Regions from separate parts of the Anaerosinus sp. genome, predicted to be linked through region 2. Evidence: riboswitches for the same ligand, from Rfam matches in the RefSeq annotation. Region 2 holds a riboswitch; the other holds the start of a gene.
What was found. Region 2 has a riboswitch for S-adenosylmethionine ahead of metA (homoserine O-acetyltransferase MetA). Riboswitches for the same ligand answer to the same signal wherever they lie in the genome.
Positions count from the first base shown of each region.

Region 1: it holds a riboswitch for S-adenosylmethionine, as region 2 does, so the genes downstream of both, ACWZFG_RS10145 (MetQ/NlpA family ABC transporter substrate-binding protein) here and metA (homoserine O-acetyltransferase MetA) in region 2, are expected to answer to the same signal.

Region 1 covers NZ_CBDNNH010000018.1:406,026-410,952, forward strand. Annotated here, with positions in the region: gene ACWZFG_RS10135 (methionine ABC transporter permease) at 1-242, opposite strand, end outside; gene ACWZFG_RS10140 (methionine ABC transporter ATP-binding protein) at 211-1,269, opposite strand; gene ACWZFG_RS10145 (MetQ/NlpA family ABC transporter substrate-binding protein) at 1,293-2,117, opposite strand; SAM riboswitch class I at 2,204-2,306, opposite strand; gene ACWZFG_RS10150 (glycerate kinase) at 2,524-3,666, opposite strand; gene ACWZFG_RS10155 (D-alanyl-D-alanine carboxypeptidase family protein) at 3,683-4,840, opposite strand.
Region 2 covers NZ_CBDNNH010000025.1:68,017-72,943, forward strand. Annotated here, with positions in the region: gene ACWZFG_RS12255 (DUF2157 domain-containing protein) at 1-1,184, opposite strand, end outside; gene trhA (PAQR family membrane homeostasis protein TrhA) at 1,571-2,215, shown strand; SAM riboswitch class I at 2,272-2,373, shown strand; gene metA (homoserine O-acetyltransferase MetA) at 2,449-3,387, shown strand; gene hydE ([FeFe] hydrogenase H-cluster radical SAM maturase HydE) at 3,431-4,447, shown strand; gene ACWZFG_RS12275 (FGGY family carbohydrate kinase) at 4,640-4,921, opposite strand.

The DNA.
Region 1 (4,927 bases), on a different contig from region 2:
ATTCTAGTCAATGGAATAATTGCAACCATTAAAATAATGAATGGCGTTGACCGCGCAGCATTTACCACTGCACCTAAAATTCGATTAAAGGATAAATTCTCTAAAATATGCCCCTTATCTGTAGTAACGAGAATAACCCCTAACGGAATTCCAATCAATGCGGAAATAAGCGAGGATACACAGACCATGTACGTCGTTTCCCATAACCCTTTAGCTAATAGCATTATCATGTCCTGCGACATAGCCAATCACCTCAATTCCTAAGTTTCTTTCCTGTAAATAATTCAATGATTTTTGTATCTCTTCATCTTCACCTGTAATCTCAAGAACCAAAGTGCCATATGGTGTACTCTTGATATGATCAACATTTCCATAAATAATATTTGTATCTACGGCAAAGCGACGAATTAAGCTGGATATTACCGGTTCTTCCGCCGAATTTCCGATAAAGGATAAGCGAACTAATAAACTACTATTTGGAATTGGGATTTGCGATATCTTAGCATCTTTAAATGCCTCTGGAATATCACGACTGATAATGACACTGATAAACTCTTTCGTAATCGGTTGCTGTGGATTCGTAAATACATCCAGCACTGTCCCTTGCTCACAAATCACACCATTTTCTATCACAGCTACATTATCACAAATTTCTTTAATTACCTGCATTTCATGGGTAATTAAAACTACAGTTAATTGCAATTTTTGATTAATATCACGGATTAATTCCAAAATAGATTTCGTCGTTTGTGGATCAAGCGCAGAAGTTGCTTCATCGCATAAAAGCACCTTCGGATCACTTGCCAAAGCTCTCGCAATCCCTACTCTTTGCTTCTGACCACCACTTAGTTGCGCAGGATATTGATCTTTTTTATCTGCAAGTCCTACCAATTCTAACAAAGGTAAAACCTTTTTTGCTATCTCCGATTTTTTTGTTCCGATTAATGTTAATGGAAACGCTACATTTTCATAGACAGTAGCTGAAGAAAGCAGATTAAAATGCTGAAAAATCATGCCGATACTTTTTCTCGCTTTTCTAAGCTGACTATCTGACATCGCTGTCAAATCTTCGCCATCAACAATGACCTTTCCTTTTGTCGGACGTTCTAACATGTTAATACACCGAATTAATGTACTTTTTCCTGCACCGCTAAGTCCAATAACACCATAAATTTCCCCGCGCTTAATATGAAGATTAATGCCTTTTAATGCGTGAACTGGGCCCGATGCTCCATCATAAATCTTTTCTATATTCGATAGCTGAATCAACTTTTTTCACTCCTTTAATCTATTTACCAAGTTGCAATTCCCGAACCAGCAAAATGGTCATTGACAAATTGTTTTACTTCTTCTGAATGATAAGCCTTCACAAATTTTTGATAAGCTATATTCTCTTTATCCGCTGACCGAACGACTAAAATATTCGCATAGGGTGAAGCTGCATCTTCTAAAAACAATGCATCTTTCGTTGGTACTAACCCTGCGGAAACTGCATAATTCGTATTGATCACTGCAAGGCTGACATCACTTAACGATAATGGAATCTGCGCCGCTTCTAATTCCTTGACTACAAGATGTTTCGGATTTTCCACAATATCCGCTGCCGTCGCACTAAGTCCAGCATTTTCTTTTAACTTGATCAGACCCGCTTTTTCTAAAATGTTTAACGCTCTGCCACCGTTACTAGGATCATTAGGTATCGCGATTACACCATTTTCCGGAACTTGCTGAATCGCCGTCAAATTTTTGGAATATACCCCCATTGGGAACAAAATTGTTTTTGCCAAAGTTTCGATTTTGTAGCCACGGTCTTTCACCTGTGCATCAAGAAATGGCTGATGCTGATAACTATTCACATCAATCTCCCCTTGATTTAATGCGACGTTCGGTTGAATATAATCACTAAACTCAATAATTTCAATAGTTAAACCCTCTTTCGCCGCTACTTTTTGTACAACCTCCATAACCTCTGCATGAGGTCCAGGCGTTACCCCAACCTTTATTGATGTTTTTTCCGCCGAAGGATCTGCATTTTTATCGGAAGTACAACCCGAGATTAGCGTCATACTCAAAACTGCCACCATAGCCAAAATCAACCCTACCCACTTTTTTCTCATTTAAAATCCCCCCTAAAATTATTTCCAGTCAAACAAAAAGGCTCTTTTCCGTGAGGAAAAGAGCCTATCATTCATACACTACTTTTCTCTCATCTCCAGGAAATATACTCCTGCTGGATTTGGCACCACTGCATTTCTGCCGGTTGCCGGGTTTCATCGGGCCAGTCCCTCGACCTCTCTTGATAAGAGCTTCTCATTTAATTATGGTTTAGATAATATCACTAACAAATTCTCTTGTCAATAAAAAATCGTATACTTGTAACAATTACCGTTTAAAAATAAATTTTAATGCCTCTTTACTCGCCCTAAAACTTTATTATTGAAATATTTTACATCATCAATATATTTACTCATTATAAAACACTCAATTAAGTAATCTTTCTATCTACCGATTATTTTTCTATTTTCACTTTAATTCTCGCCCTATTTTTATCAATCTCGCCACTCGTTCAGCGGCAAGCGTGAGGAGCACTTCGGCATTTTTCATACAATCTTCTAACTGCATTGGTTGGTGTGGGATTGCTTGTACACCATCAATGCCGCCCTTAAAAATTTCTTCATACCCTTTGCCCAATGCGCCGGAGATACAGACAACAGGAATATGATACGCTTTCGCAATCTCAGCAATTCCAATTGGTGCCTTTCCACATAAGGTTTGCTTGTCTGTACGGCCTTCCCCCGTAATGACTAAATCAGCCTCTTTGATTTTTTCCGCAAAATTGAGCGTTTCCATAACAAGCGAAATTCCGCGTTTCATCCTTGCCCCAGTAAACCACAAAAGTCCTGCTCCAAGTCCTCCTGCCGCCCCCGCACCATCGCTATTCCGAAAATCTTTCCCCGTGACCCTTGTCATAATATCTGCATAATGGCCTAATGCGCAATCAAGATTTCGCACATCATCAGTTGTTGCACCTTTTTGCGGTCCATATACTGCTGATGCACCATTTTCACCACATAACGGATTTGCAACATCGCAAGCGACAACTACTTCCACCTGCTCGATTCTTCTATCGAATTTGCTTAAATCAACATTTGCCAAAGAAGTTAATGCTGCTCCACCAAACGCTATACTTTCTCCATTTTCGTCTAAGAATTTAGCCCCTAAAGCCTGTGCCATTCCTGAGCCGCCATCATTCGTCGCACTGCCGCCAATGGCAACAATAATCTTATGTAAATTTTTTTCAAGCGCCGCCCTCATCAATTGTCCCGTTCCGTAGGTCGTCGCTTTATTGATATCACATTTTGCCGCTTCAACCAATGTCAACCCTGAGGCCTCTGCCATTTCAATGATTGCGGTCTTGCCATCCCCTAAGATGCCCCATCTTGCCTCCACCGTTCCACCAATTGGCGACATAACTTTTGTTTTTTCAATGCTTCCGCCAGTCGCATAAACAAGCGTATCAAGCGTTCCCTCACCACCATCCGCAATCGGCATTTTTATGAAATCCGCAGCGGGAAAAATTCTCTTCATTCCACATTCTATCGCTTTGACCGCCGCAATCGCTGACAAACTCCCCTTAAACGAATCCGGTGCAATGATAATTTTCACATTTCCACCCCCTTATTTATTCCATAGCACTTCTTGCCCATTGAATTACATCATAAAAAAGCCCTGCTACCTTCGCAAAAATATTGAATCCTGCTTCAACATCTTCTTCAGCCAGCAAATCTATTTGCCTTACAACTTCTTCGCCATAAAGTACATTTATCTTTCCAACAGCTTGTCCCTTTCGCACAGGTGCCCTAACTGTCGGTACTTCAAGTTGCAATGCATAACGATTTCTATCACCGTTAGATACCGCAATCTTGATATCTTCATTAGGACTTGCTTTTACGCGATAAGAAATTCCATCATCTACACGCACAAAAGTGCTTGAGCCTTCTTTTGTCACCATTGTTTCCATTGTTACTTTTTCAAAGCCATAATCTAATAACGCCGCGGCCTCATACCAGCGATAATCCTGCGCGCAGTGCAAAACTACAGCAATAAGATTTACACCATCTCGCTCGGCAGAAGCAACAAGACACTCCCCTGCTGCCTCCGTATAGCCTGTTTTCATTCCATTAATCCCCTGATAATTTCCCAATAGTAAATTTGTATTTTCAAATAGAACGGGGGCTTGGTATTCTCGCCACGAAAAAGATTTATACTGCGTTTTGATAATCTCTCTAAACATAGGATTTTTATATGCATACGCTCCAATTCGTGCCAAATCATGTGCAGTTGTATAATGATTGGGATCTGGTAACCCGCAAGAATTTGCAAAATGCGTATGAAACGCCCCCAAGCGTTGTGCTTTTTCATTCATTAGCGCAGCGAAATTCTCAACTAAGCCAGAGATATGTTCCGCCACCGCAATGGATGCATCATTGCCGGATAACATCATAATGCCGTACAACGCATCTATCATCGGCAGTTGATCCCCAGTCGCTAATTGCATTGAAGAGCCTTCTGTCCCAGCAGCATTCTCGCTTACCATAATTACATCATTTAAATTACTTTTTTCTAATGCAAGAATCGTCGTCATAATTTTTGTCGTACTTGCCGGATACATTTTTTTCTCAGCATTTTTTTCATAAATAACTTTCCCCGTGTCTGCTTCTATTAAAATAACAGCCTGTGCTGTCAGCTTTTCAAGATCCGGCGACGCGAACCCAACCGATATTTTTATTAACATAAATAAACTTATAAGACATAGATATACGACTCTACGTAGAATCAACAATAATTCCTCCCCGAATGATACCATGACAATAGCACAAACCTTGATACAGATGGCATTTTAGCTCCCTCTGAATCTTCATCCCTA
Region 2 (4,927 bases):
CAGAAACTAATTGTAGAATCAAAGAATTTTGCTGTTACTAGAAAACTAACTAAAAGCATACCCATATTTAATAGAGCAGAATTTGCTTGACGAAATCCTTTTTCCATTAATAAAAGTCCAATTGCCAACAAATAAATACTAGCTAAAGAAACCGAATAAATTTCTTGCATTGTAAATACTGCGAGAAGACAGGCAGTGATAATTATAATAGGTGAGGCTAAAAGAAGTTTTGTTAATAAATTGCTGCTGACTTGGAAGAGTTTATAACTAAATCCTAAAGATAATATGCTGAGGATTAGAATAATAGACCATACTGGATTTGTGAAATTTTGAGGAACGTTTTGCCAACATATTGAAAAAACAAGTGAATAGCAGGAAGTGATGAGCCCAAAAACACCAATGGTTGTTAATGGGCGGCGAGATACGGCTGTCTTTACTTCGAGGTGACTACCGATAACAAAAAGAAAGCAGAAAAACAAAGTTAAACATTGCATCATTAAATCGTTGAAATATTTTTCAAAGGTAAGAATAAATGCAGCTAATGAATTAATTACGATTAACCAAGCTAAAGGGGTTGAGGAAATGATCATATTTTTATCAAAGTGACGATAAATTGGAATAAGCAGTATGATAAATAACCAAACGCTGATCGCTTGGGGTGTACTGAAATTATCAATGAGCCAAATCATGTTGAGAATGCTATATAAAATAGCCGGTGAAACGGTTCTGGTTAGATATGCAAGTGGTAAAATTAAAAACATCCAGATGAGTAGTACTGTATCCAGGTGTAGTGCAATTTCATAATTTTGCCCAACGAGAGAGATTGAAGCGCCAATCATTAAAGATTGGAAGGCGGCTAATGATTCCTTATAGGTATTTGTTAGTTTATTGTAAACGATTCCGAGAAACATTGCGATTTGAGAAATGAATAACAGTCCTACTGCGATTGAAAGTCTAGATGCCCGAGTTAGGTTATCCCAATTATAGGCTAAAACAAGGAGCAACCCAAGCCCGATAAAGATAACGCCAATGAAAGTTACAATACGATTGAACTTATCGTCATTTTCCTCTTGTTCAATATCATAATGTTTAAGGATATTTTGCGCTGTATCTGATGAAATTATTTTTTTATCTATTAATATGGGAACTTGTGATTTTAGCCATTCATAATGCGACTGATTCATGAGTGATTACCTCCAATAGATATAGCTTAACAACTATTTTTTCGCTATTGTTTTTTAGTTTCCTTTAATTTTATGAAGGTAATGATTGTAATAGTAGCAAAAAAGCGTCTGGGTTCATAGTATACAGTAGCTAAGAGCTGCATTATCTTTCAAGGAGGCGTTTTATTATGGGCTTTAATGGCGGTGGAAATTGCTATTGGGTTTGGTTTATTATTATCGTTATAATATTGTTATGCTGCTGTTGTGGCGGCGGCTGGGGCTGCTAAAGAATAGAGAGCTAGCTCAAAAAGAAACAGTATTCGGCTTGGATTTCAAGCCGAATACTGTTTCAATTTTTTTATAAGGGAGGTATAATATATATCATAAATAAATTATTTGGAGGTAGCATGTTAAGAGCAAAATGTGAGGAGCTAATTAATGCCATTACGCATGGTGTTGGAGCTGTATTATCTGTAGCTGCTTTGATTGCAATGATTGTTGTTGCGGGTAACTATGGTGGTTTGTGGCACTTAGTAAGTGGTACGATTTATGGAGTATCTTTAATTTTATTGTATTTAGCATCTACTTTGTATCATAGTTTTACCAATGAGAAAAAGAAAGCTTTCTTTAAATTCCTTGATCACTCTGCAATCTATGTGCTAATTGCGGGAAATTATACACCCTTTGCATTAATTCCACTTCATGGGACTTTAGGTTGGATTGTTTTTGGACTTATGTGGGGACTAGCTGTGACAGGAATTATTTTTAAAGCTTTCTTTGTGAAACGCTTTAAAATCTTCTCGACGGTTTGTTACCTTTTAATGGGGTGGTTTGCTTTAATCATTATTCGCCCATTAATGGAAAGTGTACCGATTGAGACGATTTATTGGTTAGTTGCTGGTGGACTTGCTTACACTGCAGGTGCAGGCTTTTATCTGGCAAAACGAGTTCCTTATAATCATGCGATTTGGCATATGTTTGTTCTGGCTGGAAGTGCGATGCATTTTATCGCTGTTATTGGCTATGTTTTACCTTTATCAATTACAAGATAATATCATTGACGAGCGGTTTAGATTGTGGTAATATATTCATCAAAAATTAAATAAATTTCTTATCAAGAGAGGTTGAGGGACTGGCCCGATGAAACCCAGCAACCGGCACGTGGTGCAGTGGTGCTAATTCCAGCAGGAGAATTCCTGAAAGATGAGATTGTGTGGCAATAAAAGTCCCTTTCTCTGAGAAAGGGACTTGATTTTTTATACGAGAATAAAGGAGTGTTTTAGTTATGCCAATTAAGATTCCCAATAATTTACCGGCGACAAGTATTTTAGAAAAGGAAAATATTTTTGTGATGTATGATGATAGAGCGTACAGTCAGGATATTCGTCCATTAAAAATTTTAATTTTAAACTTAATGCCGATAAAATCTGTAACTGAAACACAATTATTACGGCTTTTAGGAAATTCTCCGCTTCAAGTAGAAGTTGATTTTATTTATACTGCAAGCTATACACCACAAAATACATCCCAAGAGCATTTGACGCAATTCTATGGGACTTTTGCTGATGTAAAGCATAAAAATTATGATGGTTTTATTATTACCGGCGCTCCGGTAGAACAAATGGACTTTGAGGAAGTTGACTATTGGGAAGAAGTCTGTGGGATTATGGAATGGAGTAAAACGCATGCATATTCGACATTTCATATTTGTTGGGGCTCACAGGCGGGATTATACTATCATTATGGAATTAAAAAGTATCCGGTAAGCCCCAAGGTGTTTGGCGTATATAAACATAAGAGAAATGTAGATTACGAGCCATTATTTAGAGGCTTTGATGATGAGTTTTATGTGCCTCATTCCAGGCATACTGAAGTTCGCAAAGAAGACATTGAAAAAATTCCGGAACTTACAATCCTTTCTGAGGCAGAAGGAGAAGCAGGAATTTATGCAGTGGCAAATCTGGAGAAACGGCAGTTTTTTATTACAGGTCATGCCGAATATGATCCAATGACGCTAAAAGCGGAATATGATCGCGATATTAAAGCTGGAATGGATATGCATATTCCATGCAATTATTATCCGAATAACGATCCGACGCAAGTGCCATTAGTAAAATGGCGCAGCGTAGCTAATCTATTGTTTGGAAACTGGTTAAATTATTATGTATATCAAGAAACACCATTTGACTTAACGAAACTTTTCTATAATAATGGAATTGGCTAATTATATTTAAATTGGCCAATGATGCAGTCATGGAGATGAAAACATGAATTTAATCGAAAAAGTGATGCAAAGCCAGCAGTTAAATAAAGCGGAAATAGTAGAGATTCTTTTAGGTGATTATAGCGGACTTGCAAATGCCGCAGATGCTGTACGGAAAAGGTACGTTGGCGATGAAGTGCATTTACGTGGTCTGATTGAGTTCTCTAACCACTGTAAGCAGAATTGCTGTTACTGTGGATTAAGATGTGCAAATAGAGAGGTAGATCGGTATCGATTATCTCCAGAAGAAATTGTTGCGGAAGCAAAATTGGCAAAGGAGTTAGGATATAGAACGATTGTAATGCAATCTGGTGAAGATGACAGCTTTTCAGTAGATAAAATGACAGCGATATTAAAGCAGATAAAAGCAATGGATGTAGCGATAACCCTTAGCATTGGCGAGAAAACTTATGAAGAATATAAAGCTTATAAAGAGGCTGGTGCTGATCGTTATTTACTTCGCATTGAGACGACAGATCAATCGTTATATCATAAATTGAATCCAGGAATGCGCTTTGAAAATCGTGTGCGTTGTTTGGAAGATTTGCAAAGGCTTGGGTATGAAGTTGGTTCAGGTTGTTTAATTGGATTGCCAGGACAAACGCTAGAATCCATCGCAGAGGATATTTTGTTTTTTAAAGAATTTCCTTTAGATATGGTTGGACTAGGGCCGTTCATACCAAATCCTGCAACGCCGCTGGCTGATTGTGAAAGTGGCAATTTGGAATTGAGTCTAAAAGTGATTGCACTCATTCGTTTGTTAATGCCAGACATTAATATTCCAGCAACGACAGCAATGGAAACATTGGATAAGACAGCAAGATTCCGCGCATTGCAAGGTGGTGCAAATGTCATCATGCCAAATGTTACCTCTTTATCATATAGAAAAAAATATCAGCTCTATCCAGGGAAAAGCGGCATAGATGATACACCGCAAAAGAGCAGAGCGGTAATTTGTGAAAAGGTGTTGGCTCTTGGTAGGAAAATTTCCGAAGGATATGGCTTTAGAAAAAATAAATAGAGGTGACTTAGTCACCTCTATTTATTTTAGCCCTTTGAAAAGAGACGAATTGCTTTTTCCCATTGATTACATAATGTTTGGCGATGATCTGATGATATTTTTGGTTCAAAACAACGGTCTAATTGCCATTGGCTTGAAAGCTGTTCTAATGAATCCCATAGCCAATTGCTAGACTGGCTAAATAAGCTGTACCTAAGCAGGTATTTTCAACGGAATTGGCAATTTCGATACCAAATTTTTCGAAAAACGTTCTATGATATTTAAGTTACGGCGATCTTGCCAATCGATTGCATTGCCGAAAGAAATTCCCGTGGTTTTGTTCCAGAAGATAATAGTATCACGTTGATTCGTAATTCCAATAGCACCAAAAGTTTTCGTGGTTGCCCCCATTCTTGTTAGAGTGGGGGAATCAAAAGATATAAATGATACTTTTGTTGGTGGATATGAGCTATCAACTCTAAACGTTAATCTCATATTAAT